Regions from separate parts of the Streptomyces longhuiensis genome, predicted to be linked through region 2. Evidence: riboswitches for the same ligand, from Rfam matches in the RefSeq annotation. Region 2 holds a riboswitch; the other holds the start of a gene.
The links. A riboswitch is a leader RNA that binds a small molecule or an ion and turns the genes downstream of it on or off. The one in region 2 is predicted to bind glycine.
Positions count from the first base shown of each region.

Region 1 (6,971 bases), 4.4 Mb from region 2:
CGGAGCAGCTCGTCGCCGGTGCGGAAGGGGTACTTGAGGACCGTGTCGTCGGGGACGATCGGGTTCTCGCCGGCCACCGCATCTTCGTCGACGACGAAGCCGCCGCCCACCGAGTAGTACGTCTTCTCCAGGACGAGGGCGCCCTCGTGGTCGTAGGCGAAGATCGTCATGCCGTTGGCGTGGTACGGGAGCGCCTTGCGGCGGTGCAGGACCAGATCGTCGTCGAAGCTGAACGGGATCTCGTGGACGCCGAGCAGGTTGATCTTCCCGGAGGTCTTGATCGCCTCGACGCGGTCGTCGGCCTTCTCCACGTCGACGGTGCGGGGGGAGTCGCCCTCCAGACCCAGCAGCACCGCCTTGGGGGTGCCGTGGCCGTGTCCGGTGGCGCCGAGGGAGCCGTAGAGCTCCGCCCGTATCGAGGCGGTGTGGGCGAGCAGGCCCTCGTTCTTCAGGCGGCGCGCGAACATGCGGGCCGCCCGCATCGGGCCGACCGTGTGGGAGCTGGACGGGCCGATGCCGATCGAGAACAGGTCGAAGACCGAGATGGCCACGGGGGAACTCCTAGGTGGGGTTTCGGCGGACGCCGTTGTCCGCCGGGTGGTGCGCAAGCAGATACGGAGGGCGGTGCATGGGGCGGGGCACCGCTCTCACTGTCCAGTGTGCGCGGTGCCCCGAAATTTCATACGTACAAATGCGTACGAAACTACTTCAGGCCGGGGTACAGGGGGTACTTGTCGGCGAGGGCGGTGACGCGGGCCTTGAGGGACGCCGCGTTGTATTCCGGCTTCAGCGCCTCGGCGATGATGTCGGCGACCTCGGTGAAGTCCTCGGCCTGGAAGCCACGGGTGGCCAGGGCCGGGGTGCCGATCCGCAGGCCGGAGGTGACCATCGGCGGGCGCGGGTCGTTCGGGACCGCGTTGCGGTTGACGGTGATGCCGACCTCGTGGAGACGGTCCTCGGCCTGCTGACCGTCGAGCTCGGACTCGCGCAGGTCGACCAGGACCAGGTGCACGTCCGTGCCGCCGGACAGCACGTTCACGCCGGCGGCGCGTGCGTCGTCCGAGGTCAGACGGGCGGCGAGGATCTGGGCGCCCTCGATGGTGCGCTGCTGGCGCTCCTTGAAGTCCTCGCTCGCGGCGACCTTGAAGGAGACGGCCTTGGCGGCGATCACGTGCTCCAGGGGGCCGCCCTGGAAGCCGGGGAAGACCGAGGAGTTCAGCTTCTTCGCGAAGTCCTTCTTCGCGAGGATGATCCCGCCGCGCGGCCCGCCGAGGGTCTTGTGCGTGGTGGAGGTCACCACATCGGCGTACTCGACCGGGTTGGGGTGCAGTCCGGCCGCGACGAGTCCGGCGAAGTGGGCCATGTCGACCCACAGGAAGGCGCCGGTCTCGTCCGCGATGCGGCGGAACGCGGCGAAGTCCAGCTGGCGCGGGTAGGCGGACCAGCCCGCGATGATGACCTTGGGGCGGTGCTCCTTGGCGAGGCGCTCGACCTCGGCCATGTCCACCAGGCCGGCCTCGTCGACGTGGTAGGCCACGACGTCGAACTGCTTGCCGGAGAAGTTCAGGCGCATGCCGTGGGTGAGGTGGCCGCCGTGCGCCAGGTCCAGGCCCAGGATCGTGTCGCCGGGCTTGGCGAGCGCGAAGAGGGCGGCCTGGTTGGCGGAGGCGCCGGAGTGGGGCTGGACGTTGGCGTACTCGGCGCCGAAGAGGTCCTTGACCCGGTCGATGGCGATCTGCTCGGTGACGTCGACGTGCTCGCAGCCGCCGTAGTAGCGCCGGCCGGGGTAGCCCTCGGCGTACTTGTTGGTCAGGACCGAGCCCTGCGCCTCCATGACGGCGACCGGAGCGAAGTTCTCCGACGCGATCATCTCGAGGGTGGACTGCTGGCGGTGCAGCTCGGCGTCGACCGCGGCGGCGACGTCCGGGTCGAGCTCGTGCAGGGGGGTGTTCATGAGCGACATGGTCGTGGTGTCCCTAGTTGCCGGAGCCGGAGAACGCGTCGTACTCGTCCGCGGAGAGCAGGTCCTTCGGCTCATCCGAGATGCGGACCTTGAACAGCCAGCCGCCCTCGAACGGGGCGGAGTTCACCAGCGCCGGGTCGTCCACGACGTCCTGGTTCGCCTCGACGACCTCGCCGGTGACCGGGGAGTACAGGTCACTGACGGACTTGGTCGACTCGAGTTCGCCGCAGGTCTCGCCCGCGGTCACCGTGTCGCCGACCTCGGGGAGCTGGGCGTAGACGACATCGCCGAGCGCGTTGGCCGCGAACTCGGTGATGCCGACCGTCGAGACGCCGTCCTCGGCGCCCGACAGCCACTCGTGCTCCTTGCTGTAGCGCAGCTGCTGGGGGTTGCTCATGATCTGAATTCTCCTGTACGCGAATGGGTGCTGCGGAACGAGAGGGGTGTGCGCTGGGTTACTTCCGGCGGCCCCCGTGAGGACTGGTCGGGCTACTTCTGGCGCTTGTAGAACGGCAGCGCCACGACCTCGTACGGCTCGTGGGCGCCGCGGATGTCCACGCCGACACCCTCGGTGCCGGGGGCGGCGTGCGCCGCGTCCACATAGGCGATGGCGATCGGCTTGCCGAGCGTGGGGGAGGGGGCGCCGGAGGTGACCTCGCCGATCACCTGGCCGCCGGAGACCACGGACATCCCGGCGCGCGGCACGCGGCGGCCCTCGGCGATCAGGCCGACGAGCTTGCGCGGCGGGGCGGTCTCGGCGCGCTCGGCGGCGGCCTCGAGCGCCTCGCGGCCCACGAAGCGGCCCTCGTTGCCCGTCTTCTCGAACTTCACGACGCGGCCGAGACCGGCGTCGAACGGGGTCAGCGCCGTCGTCAGCTCGTGCCCGTACAGCGGCATGCCGGCCTCCAGGCGGAGCGTGTCGCGGCAGGAGAGGCCGGCGGGGACGAGCCCGACCGGCGCGCCCGCGTCGGTCAGCGCCTGCCACAGCTTCTCGGCGTGCTCCGGGGCGACGAACAGCTCGAAGCCGTCCTCGCCGGTGTAGCCGGTCCGGGCGATGAGGGCCGGGACGCCGGCGACGGTGCCGGGCAGGCCCGCGTAGTACTTGAGACCGTCCAGGTCGGCGTCCGTGAGGGACTTCAGGATCCCGGGGGACTCGGGGCCCTGGACGGCGATCAGCGCGTAGGCGTCGCGGTCGTCGCGGACCTCGGCGTCGAAGCCCTCGGCGCGCCCGGTGATCGCGTCGAGGACGATCTGCGCGTTGCCCGCGTTGGCGACGACCATGTACTCCTGCTCGCCCAGGCGGTAGACGATCAGGTCGTCGACGATCCCGCCGTCCTCCTGGCAGATCATGGTGTAGCGGGCGCGGCCGGGGCCGATCGTGGACATGTTGCCGACGAGGGCGTAGTCGAGGAGGTCGACGGCCTGCGGCCCGGTGACGGTGATCTCACCCATGTGCGACAGGTCGAAGAGGCCGGCCTTGGTGCGGACCGCGAGGTGCTCGTCGCGCTCGCTGCCGTACCGCAGCGGCATGTCCCAGCCCGCGAAGTCGGTCATCGTCGCGCCCAGCGAGCGGTGCAGTGCGTCGAGGGCGGTCTTACGGGGGGCGTTGCTCATGAGTGGTGCTCCAGGATCCCAGGCATGACAGACGAGGGCGATGGTCTTCCTCCCCATCTGTCATCGGAACCTGAGAGGTTCGCCGGCGCCACACGTAAAGGTGGTCGCGGCTTGCACCTTGGGTGGAGCGGCCGAGGGCCGCCCGCTTTTCAGATATGCCTCGCCCGCGCGGTACGGGGCCTGAGAGATTCAAGGGAGGAACTTGCTCCTTCGGCGCCCCCGGGGACGCGTAGGCGTCCGGGGAGCTCTCCCGCGCGGATTCAAGCGGCCGGTATGCAGTTGGTCGTGCTCTTGGCGCGCACATCATTGCATGCCGACCGTACGGGGAAACCACTTGTACGGCATTACCGTCTCTTTACACTTGACGGGCAAGGGTGGCGTGACCGGAACGGGGAGGACGATCACGGTGCATAAGGCAGCGGCGGGTGCGTACGCGGCGGCAGGGGTCGGACAGCGTGCGATGCCCCGCCCGAGGTCGGTGACGGGGCGCGGTCCGGTCGTCAGGGATCTGCGCGGCAGAGGCGGCCGCACCCCGAGGCGCCTCGGCTTCGCGCGGGGTGACCTGATCGTGGTCTCGGGGCTCCCGGGCAGCGGCAAGTCCACGCTGATGCGCCGCGTGGTCGGCGCCGGCGGAGCCGTGCGCATCGACTCGCAGGACGCCCGTGACCGCTGGGCGGCCCGGCTGCCCCGGCTCCTCCCGTACGCCGTGTACCGCCCGCTCGTGCGGCTCGCGCACTTCGCCGGGCTGCGGCGGGCCCTGCGCTCGGGAGGCAGCGTCGTCCTGCACGACTGCGGCACGCAGGCCTGGGTGCGGCGCTGGCTGGCCAGGGAGGCCGGGCGGCGCGGCGCGGACCTGCATCTGATGCTGCTCGACGTCGACGCGGACACGGCGCTCGCCGGCCAGCGGGACCGCGGCCGCGGGGTCTCGCGCTACGCGTTCGCCCGGCACCGCCGCGCGGTCGCGGGTCTCGTGGAGTCGGCCGAGCGCGGTGACCTGCCGTGGGGCTGCGCGTCCGCGGTGCTGCTGGACCGGGACGCGACGGATGTGCTGAACGGGATCGCGTTCGAGGGCGGCTGACCCCCGGCGACCCCCTGTGGCCGTGTGGATGCGGAGGGTGTCATGTCGGTCGCACGCGCTAGGGTTCGGCCGCAGACAGAGCGGTTCCAGAGCGGGTGGTAGGCACATGGACATTCCGGCGCAGGCTCATGCACATCCGTACGGCGGGTGGCCGGCCAACGAGCTGGAGGAGGTGCTCGCCGCCTCCCTCGGGGTCGACTCGGCGGGCGGCCGGATCGTCGAGGTCCTCGGACGCAGTCAGGTGTGGATACCGCTGCCCCAGGGCGGCGGGCCCGGCAGCCCGAACCTCGACCTGCCGACGCTGGAGATCGAGGGCCAGGCCTATGTGCCCGTCTTCAGCTCCGAGGAGCAGTTCCTCGCGGTCGTCGGCGACCGGATGGGCTGCACGGTCGCGCCGGCCGTCGAGTTCGCGCGCGGGCTGCCCCCGCAGGTCGGCATCGCGGTGAACCCGGACGGCGCCGTGGGCGTCCCGCTGCCCCCGCCCGCCGTCGCCGAGCTGTGCAGGTCCGGTCGCACGCCGCTGGACGGGCCCGCCTCGGGCGGCCGGGTCAGCCTCTACGAGCCCGACTGGCAGAACGACCCGGTCGACTTCCTGGCCGCCGTGCGCGAGGAGTTCGAGGCGTCCGGCGTCGTGCTCACCGCCCGCCGCTGCCTCGCCAGCGTCGAGGGCGGCGACCCCGTCCTCTTCGTCGGCGTCGAGGTGTCGCAGTGGGAGGGTCCCGCGCGCAACCTGCCCATGGACGCCCTGGGCCGCGCTCTGGGCCGGGTGCCGGCGCCCTGGCCGGTGAACCTCGTCCTGCTCGACATCACCCAGGACCCGGTCGGTGACTGGATGCGAGCCACGCTGCGGCCGTTCTACACGCAGGGTCACTGAAAGCCCGGCGCCGGTCCCCGTTCGGGAGAACTCGGGAAAGCGGCCGACCGCGCGTACGTCAAGTCGGTGTCAGGATCGCCGCTTAAGCTGGTTTCATGACCTGTCTGGGCGGTCCCGCCGCGGGGAGCGGGTCGAAATCGTCGAGTACGTCACGAAGGGGCGGTTACGGGTGAGTGCGTCGGGCACGGCCGCGGCCGGTCAGGTCGAGCACATGCTGCGCCAGGTGACGCCGGGGCGTTACGACGCCTACGAGGCGCTGCTCAACGCGCTCGCGGATCCCGGCGCCGGCCAGGTGTGGATGCTGCTCTGGCACGGCCAGGCCGGATCCCCTGACGCGCAGTACGGGAACATGGACGTCGACGGCACCTCGTACGCCCCCTGCGTCACCTCCGCCCAGGAGTTGTCGGCCTCCGGCTGGAGCCGCGCGTACGAGGTCGTCAGTGGGGTCGACGCGGCCCGCACGCTCTACCCCGACCACTACGGCCTCTGGCTCAACCCGCACGCGCCCGGCGGCGGCGTCGGCATCCCGTGGCTCGACCTGCGCCGGATCGCGGGCGGTCTCGACCGCCAGCCCGCCGGGCCCCTGCGGCTGAGCGACCCCGCCATCGAAATCCCCCAGTTCTACGCCCTGCTGACGCAGAACGCGCACCGGACCACCGCGATCCGCTCGCTGCGCCGCGCCTGGGTCCAGCCGACGCTCGGCGCGCCCTATCTGGCGATCGGCCTCGATGTGTACGACACGTCGCCGGTGTCCGTGGACGCGGTGCGCGCGATGATGCAGCAGTCGATCGTCGCCGTGCCCGACGGACTGCCCGTCTCCACGGTCGCGATGTCCGACGAGCACGACCCCGTCGCCATGTGGCTGCGCGCCAACGCCCGCCCGTTCTACGACCGCGAGGCCCACGCCGCCCCGTCCGCGCCCGCCCCCGTCGCGGGGTACGGGTACCCGCCGCCGCACGGGACGTACTGAAACCGTTCGCCGCGGGGCTCTGTTCCAACTGCCGCCGGAAACTGCCGGATTGACCTGACCCGACGGCGCCGGCGGGACAAACACCCATTCCGCCCTGTTTTCCGCGGAGTTGGTGCCCCACCGGGGCATTCTCGCCACATCGGTCACCGTTTAGCATTCCGGACCCGGCGAAGCGCTCTCGGACCGGAGCGAATTGTCCGCTCAGCCGGTTCCCGCGTCCGCATACTGCACTCCTGTCGCCTCATCACGGTTGCGCAACCTTTCACTGTGAGGGCTGGCGGCTGGTCACAGGCGCATTGAAGACTCCCTGCAGACACGGGGTTTCGACTCTGTGTACGAGCTGAACGGTCAACTACGAGGCCATGCCCCCGGACTGTCCAGCGTGTGAAACAGGATCAAGCCGCTACCGCGGCGGGCGTGGGCCGGCCACCGTCGGCCGAGAGGGGTCAACCACACCGTGACCGCACCGATC
Region 1 covers NZ_CP085173.1:6,483,119-6,490,089, forward strand. Annotated here, with positions in the region: gene LGI35_RS29970 (L-serine ammonia-lyase) at 1-551, opposite strand, end outside; gene glyA (serine hydroxymethyltransferase) at 704-1,963, opposite strand; gene gcvH (glycine cleavage system protein GcvH) at 1,977-2,360, opposite strand; gene gcvT (glycine cleavage system aminomethyltransferase GcvT) at 2,453-3,577, opposite strand; glycine riboswitch at 3,625-3,736, opposite strand; glycine riboswitch at 3,737-3,840, opposite strand; gene LGI35_RS29990 (AAA family ATPase) at 4,038-4,655, shown strand; gene LGI35_RS29995 (enhanced serine sensitivity protein SseB) at 4,762-5,529, shown strand; gene LGI35_RS30000 (enhanced serine sensitivity protein SseB C-terminal domain-containing protein) at 5,699-6,499, shown strand; gene LGI35_RS30005 (ABC transporter permease) at 6,957-6,971, shown strand, end outside.
Region 1: it holds a riboswitch for glycine, as region 2 does, so the genes downstream of both, gcvT (glycine cleavage system aminomethyltransferase GcvT) here and gcvP (aminomethyl-transferring glycine dehydrogenase) in region 2, are expected to answer to the same signal.

Region 2 (6,971 bases):
CACGAGCAGACGAGATTGCGGTCGCCGTACGCCTGGTCGATGCGGCGGACCGGCGGCCAGTACTTGTCGGCGGCCACGACACCGGCGGGGAAGACGGCCTCCTCGCGGCTGTACGCGTGCTCCCACTCGCCGCCGAGCGCGGCCGCGGTGTGCGGGGCGTTGCGCAGCGGGTTGTCCTCGGCGGGCCACCGGCCCGACCCGACCTTCTCGATCTCCCCGCGAATGGCGATCATCGCCTCGCAGAACCGGTCCAGCTCGGCGAGGTCCTCGCTCTCGGTCGGCTCGATCATCAGCGTCCCGGCCACGGGGAACGACATGGTCGGCGCGTGGAACCCGTAGTCGATGAGCCGCTTGGCGATGTCGTCGACGCTGACGCCGGTCGCCTTCGAGATCGGGCGCAGATCGATGATGCACTCGTGCGCGACGAGGCCGCCGGGGCCCGTGTACAGCACCGGGAAGTGCGGCTCGAGCCGCTTGGCGATGTAGTTGGCGCTGAGCACCGCGACCTGCGTGGCCCGCTTGAGGCCCTCGCCGCCCATGAGACGCACGTACGCCCACGAGATCGGCAGGATGCCCGCGGAGCCCCACGGTGCCGCGGAGATCGGGCCCACGCCGGTCTCGGGACCCGCGGCGGGCTGCAGCGGGTGGTTGGGCAGGTACGGCGCGAGGTGCGCGCGGACACCGACCGGGCCGACGCCGGGGCCGCCGCCGCCGTGCGGGATGCAGAACGTCTTGTGCAGGTTGAGGTGCGAGACGTCGCCGCCGAAGTGGCCCGGCTTGGCGAGGCCCACCAGGGCGTTCAGGTTGGCGCCGTCGACGTAGACCTGACCGCCGGCGTCGTGCACCTGCGCGCAGATGTCGGCGACGTGCTCCTCGAACACACCGTGCGTGGACGGGTAGGTGATCATCAGGACGGAGAGCTCGTCCGCGTACTGCTCGATCTTGGCGCGGAGGTCCGCGACGTCGATCTCGCCGTCGTCGGCCGTCTTCACGACGACGACCTTCATGCCGGCCATCACGGCGCTCGCGGCGTTCGTGCCGTGCGCGGACGACGGGATGAGGCAGACGGTGCGCTGGTCGTCACCGTTGGCGCGGTGGTAGCCGCGGACGGCGAGCAGACCGGCCAGCTCGCCCTGCGAGCCGGCGTTCGGCTGGAGCGACACGTTGTCGTAGCCGGTGACCTCCGCCAGACGCTCCTCCAGCTCACGGATGAGCGTGAGGTAGCCCTGCGCCTGCTCGGCGGGCGCGAAGGGGTGCAGCTGGCCGAACTCGGGCCAGGTGACCGGCTCCATCTCCGTCGTCGCGTTGAGCTTCATCGTGCAGGAGCCCAGCGGGATCATGCCGCGGTCGAGCGCGTAGTCGCGGTCGGCCAGCTTGCGCAGGTAGCGCAGCATCGAGGTCTCGGAGCGGTGCGCGTGGAACACGGGGTGCGACAGGTAGTTGTCATCGCGCAGAAGGCCCGCGGGCAGCGTGTCCACGGCCGCCGCGTCGAGCGCGTCGACGTCGGCCTCGACACCGAACGCGGTCCAGACGGCGCCCAGCTGGGCACGCGTCGTGGTCTCGTCACAGGAGATCGACACATGGTCGGCGTCCACGAGGTGGAGGTTGACGCCGCCTTCGCGCGCCGCGCTCACGACGTCGGCGGCCCGGCCCGCGGCCTTCACGGTCAGGGTGTCGAAGTACGCGCCGTGCACGACCTCCACGCCGCCGGCCTTGAGGCCCTCGGCGAGCAGCGTCGCGTACCGGTGCGTGCGCCGCGCGATGCCCTTGAGGCCTTCGGGCCCGTGGTAGACGGCGTACATGCCGGCCATGACGGCGAGCAGCACCTGAGCGGTACAGATGTTGCTGGTGGCCTTCTCGCGCCGGATGTGCTGCTCACGGGTCTGCAGCGCGAGGCGGTACGCCTTGTTGCCGTCGGCGTCGACGGAGACGCCCACGAGGCGGCCGGGCAGGCTGCGCGCGAACTTCTCGCGGACGGCCATGTAGCCGGCGTGCGGACCGCCGAAGCCCATGGGGACACCGAAGCGCTGCGTCGTACCGACGGCGATGTCGGCGCCGAGCTCACCGGGCGAGGTCAGCAGCGTGAGGGCGAGCAGGTCGGCGGCGACCGTGACGACGGCGCCCAGCTCGTGGGCCTGCTCGATGACGGGCTTGATGTCGCGGACGGCACCGGAGGCGCCCGGGTACTGGATCAGGACGCCGACGACGCCGCGCTCGGCGACCTCGGCCGGGATGCCCTCGGACAGGTCCGCGACGACGACCTCGACACCCGTCGGCTCGGCACGCGTCTGGATCACGGCGATGGTCTGCGGCAGCGCGTCCGCGTCGACCACGAAGGCACCGTTCTTGACCTTGCCCATGCGCCGGGACAGCGCCATGGCCTCGGCCGCGGCCGTGCCCTCGTCGAGCAGCGAGGCGCCCGAGGTGGGCAGGCCGGTCAGCTCGGCGACCATCGTCTGGAAGTTGAGCAGCGCCTCGAGACGGCCCTGCGAGATCTCCGGCTGATAGGGCGTGTACGCCGTGTACCAGGCCGGGTTCTCCATGACGTTGCGCAGGATGACGGGCGGCGTGAACGTGCCGTAGTAGCCCAGTCCGACCATCGAGTCGAGGACCTGGTTGCGGTCGGCGAGGGAGCGGAGCTCTGCGAGCACCTCGGCCTCGGTGCGGGCCCCGGGAAGATCGAGCGCCTCGGCGCTCTTGATCACGTCCGGGACCGCGGCCGCCGTCAGCTCGTCGAGCGAGCCGTACCCGACCTGCGCGAGCATCTTGGCCTGCGCTGCTTCATCCGGACCGATATGGCGCTGCTCGAAGGGGATTCCCTGCTCCAGCTGGGAGAGCGGAATACGGTTGGCGGTCATTGCGGAGGCCTCCTGGTCATTGCGACCTGCGAGGGGCACCACGGCGCGGGTGCCCGGACGGCCTCCCCCTCTGTCATCTCAACCTGAGAGTTTCACCGGCACACCCCACATCACGAAGGGCATGACGACTTTCACCGTCGGTGAGAGCGGAGGCCTGAACGCCCGCCCTGCTTTCCAGAGTGACCTCGTCCGTGCGGTACAGGGGCCTGAGAGATTCCGGGGAGGAGTTGCTCCTTCGGCGCCTCCGGTGTCATCCGGAGGACTCTCCCGCACGGGGTCGGCAGCCATCGCCAGCCTACCAGCGGCAACGACACCCCCGGCTTCGAGTGGCCGCCTTCCCCAATGTGCACTTTGGTAGTGCTTACGGATGAGTTGCGAGCAGCTGGAGGGCCCCGTGCAGACCGATGTCGATCCGCGCAACCTGATCGGCCGCAAGGCGTTCGACCGCAACGGAGCCAAGATCGGGACCGTCGACGAGGTCTACCTCGACGACGCGACCGGCGTCCCCGAGTGGGCGGCGATACGCACAGGCCTGTTCAGCCGGGACGCCTTCGTCCCCCTGGAGCCGAGCGAGCTGGTGGAGGGCACCCTGCGCATCCCCTTCGAACGCTCCCTGATCAAGGACGCCCCCGACTTCGGGGTCGGCCGTCACCTCTCCCCCGAACAGGAGCTCCAGCTCTATCACCACTACGGTCTCGACATCTCGGCCCCCGGCGACCCCGAGCCGCCTGAGGACCGAGACTTCGGCAAGATCGCCCGCCCGTCAGACGACACCTGACCCGACATCCGGCTCCCGCGCCGCGAAGCGCCCGGCTCCGCCCTCCACCAGCGGCAGCGGCTCCGCCGGTACGAGCGCGGGGTCGTCGGTCCGGAACGTACGCACGCGCCCCGGCTCCGAGTACGGCGTCTCGAAGCGCACAGTCACCCGCCCGAGCCCGCTGCCCTGCACCCACCCGTGCCCGAACTCCTCGTGCCGCACGTCGTGCCCGGCCACCCAGCGCCGGTCCGCGACCTCGACGACCTCTTCGGCAGCCGCCTGCCCCTCTTCACCCGCACCACCCGCCCCTTCCGCCTCACCCTCACGCTCCCCCTCGGCCACGTGCGCATCGGCCTCCGCCTGCGCCCGCGCCTGCGCGAACAGGTCCTCCTGCGTGTAGTCGGCCAGGCCCGTCACCCCCACGCCGAGCAGCCGCACCCCGCCCGTCGTGTCCACGGACTCCAGGAGCCGGGCGGCCGCCTCCCGCACCACGGCGGGGTCGTCGGTGGGCCCACGCAGCGTCTCGGATCTCGTCAGCGTGGAGAAGTCGTAGCGCCGCACCTTGAGGACCACGGTCCGCCCGGACCGCTCCGCCCCCCGCAGCCGCTGCACGCACCGCTCGGCGAGCCGCTGCACCTCGGTCCGCACCCGCACCCGGTCGTGGATGTCCACGTCGTACGTGTCCTCGACCGACACCGACTTGGCGTCCCGCTCGGCCACCACGGGCCGGTCGTCGTGCGCGAGGGCCATGGCATACAGCGACGCCCCGTGCGACTTCCCCAGCAGCCGTACCAGCTCGTCCTCGCCCGCTTCGGCGATCTCCTCGACCGTGGTGATCCCGGCACGTCTGAGATGGTCCCCGGTCGCCGGCCCCACGCCGGGCAGCGTGCGCACCGACATGGGCCCGAGCATGGCGCGCTCGGTGCCGGGCACGATCAGCACCAGCCCGTCCGGCTTCGCCTCCTCGGAGGCAATCTTCGCCAGCATCTTCGACGCCGCGAGCCCCACCGACCCGGTCAGACCGGTCACGGTCTTGATCTCGTCCCGCAGCCGCTCACCGACGAGCCGCGCCGACGCGGCGTCCCAGGCCGCCTCACCGGCCTCCAGATCGACGAACGCCTCATCGAGGCTCAGCGGCTCCACCAGCGGCGACAGCTCCCGCAGCAGCCCCATCACCTGCTCGCTGACCTCCCGGTAGAGCCGGAAGCGCGGCGCGAGATACGCGGCGTTGGGCGCGAGCCTGCGCGCCTGCCCTATCGGCATCGCCGAGTGCACCCCGAACACCCGGGCCTCGTACGAGGCGGTGGCCACCACCCCACGAGGCCCGATCCCGCCCACGACCACGGCTTTCCCGCGCAGACTCGGCTTCGACGCCTGCTCCGCCGAGGCGTAGAAGGCATCCATGTCGAGATGCAGGATCGTGGGCGCGGTTCTCACATGTCCGATGCTGCCCTACGGCACTGACAATGCCCCGGCCGACGCATCGGCCCCGCTCACACCGCGCGGTGGCGCCGTCTCGCCAGCTCGTCCGCCGGGTTGTTCCCGAGGAGCGTCTCGCCGGTGTCGATACGCTCCCCGTGCAGCTGCGACAGGGCGCTCTCGACGTCCCGCCACACCACACCGACAGCGATGCCGAAGATGCCCTGACCGCCCTGGAGCAGATCGTGGACCTCCGCCGGCGAGCTGCACTCGTAGACGGTGGCGCCGTCACTCATGAGCGTCAGCCGCTCCAGATCGCTGAAGCCGCGCTCCCGCAGATGCTGCACCGCGGTGCGGATGTTCTGCAGTGAGACACCGGTGTCCAGGAACCGCTTCACGATCTTCAGGACGACGACGTCCCGGAAGCTGTAGAGCCGCTGGGTTCCCGACCCGTGGGCCGGGCGCACACTCGGCTCGACCAGTCCGGTCCTCGCCCAGTAGTCCAATTGCCGATAGGTGATACCGGCCGCCGCGCACGCGGTGGGTCCCCGGTATCCGACCTGCTCGGGCGTCGCGTCATCATCCCTCTGAGCGACCACCGGCAACACCGTCGGCCGACGCGGAATGTGATCGGCCGCGTGGCCGTGAAGCGAGTACGGGCCGCTCTCCGCCGGACTGTGTCCGCCGCCCCCAGCCGTACCGTCGCCGCTGCTTCTCACGCCGACCTCCTCTTTGACCTGCCTGCTCGACGGTAGGCAGTCACCAGGGGTGCGTCAACGATCGCCACACTCGGCACGCCGAGTGATAATCACCCTACGAGTGGTTTCCCGTACCTCACCGCGGGGAAAGGCTAGCCGAATGATCCGGCCGGCCCCCGGCGAGGCAGCGGCCGCCCTGCGACGGCCGCTCTCGCGTCACTGACTGTTGGTCCCGAAATCCTCGGGCGAGATCTGATCGAGGAACTCGCGGAACTTCTCCACCTCGTCCTCCTGCTCATCCGGGATCGCGATCCCGGCGTCATCGAGCACACCGTCACTGCCGTAGATCGGCGTACCGGTGCGCAGCGCGAGCGCTATGGCGTCCGACGGGCGGGCACTGACCTCGACCCCGCTCGAGAACACCAGTTCCGCGTAGAAGACGCCTTCGCGCAGGTCCGTGATGCGTACTTCCGTGAGCTCCTGCCCGACCGCTTCCAGCACGTCCTTGAAAAGGTCGTGCGTCAGCGGGCGTGCGGGGGCCATGCCCTGCTGTGCGAAGGCGATGGCCGTCGCCTCCCCCGGTCCGATCCAGATGGGGAGGTAGCGGTCGCCTCCCACTTCACGCAGGAGCACGATCGGTTGGTTGGAGGGCATTTCGACCCGGACACCTACGACGTCGAGCTCGTTCACACAGCAACCCTAGGACGTGCCCGGCAGGTTTGGGTAGTCGGGCACCCTTCGATCGCCGGACGCACACCGCGCGAGCACCCCTCGGATCAGGGCAGACGCACGCCCAGCGCGGTCTGCACAAGCGCCCCGTGAAGCTTCACCGTCAGCCCCGCCAGTTCCTTCGCGCGGGCCTGCGCATGCGCCCGCGTCTGGGGATTGCGGTGCCGTCGCAGCGGCGCGACGACCTGGTCGACCAGACCGGCCTCCCGGTCGGCCGCGGCCTTCATCGCCCGCAGGTGCCGCGGCTCGATCCCGAAGCGGCCCAGTTCCATGACCAGCTCGGCGACCGTGACCGCCTCCGCGTCGTACCCGCCGTCGGGCAGCGGCGCGATGAGGCCGTACGACTCCCACTCGTCGAGCTCGGGAGACTCGATGCCGGCAGCGGCAAGCAGCTCGTCACGGCCCACACGGGCCACTGTCGGCCCTTCGCCGCCCTCGGAGGCCCTGCCGTCCTCGCCGTCGCCCGGCCGCCCCGTAGAGGGCAGCGTGATCGCTTCTCCCCGCTCCAGG
Region 2 covers NZ_CP085173.1:2,098,801-2,105,771, forward strand. Annotated here, with positions in the region: gene gcvP (aminomethyl-transferring glycine dehydrogenase) at 1-2,858, opposite strand, end outside; glycine riboswitch at 3,043-3,138, opposite strand; gene LGI35_RS09970 (PRC-barrel domain-containing protein) at 3,253-3,636, shown strand; gene LGI35_RS09975 (DNA polymerase IV) at 3,622-5,052, opposite strand; gene LGI35_RS09980 (MerR family transcriptional regulator) at 5,109-5,753, opposite strand; gene LGI35_RS09985 (bifunctional nuclease family protein) at 5,949-6,422, opposite strand; gene ftsR (transcriptional regulator FtsR) at 6,509-6,971, opposite strand, start outside.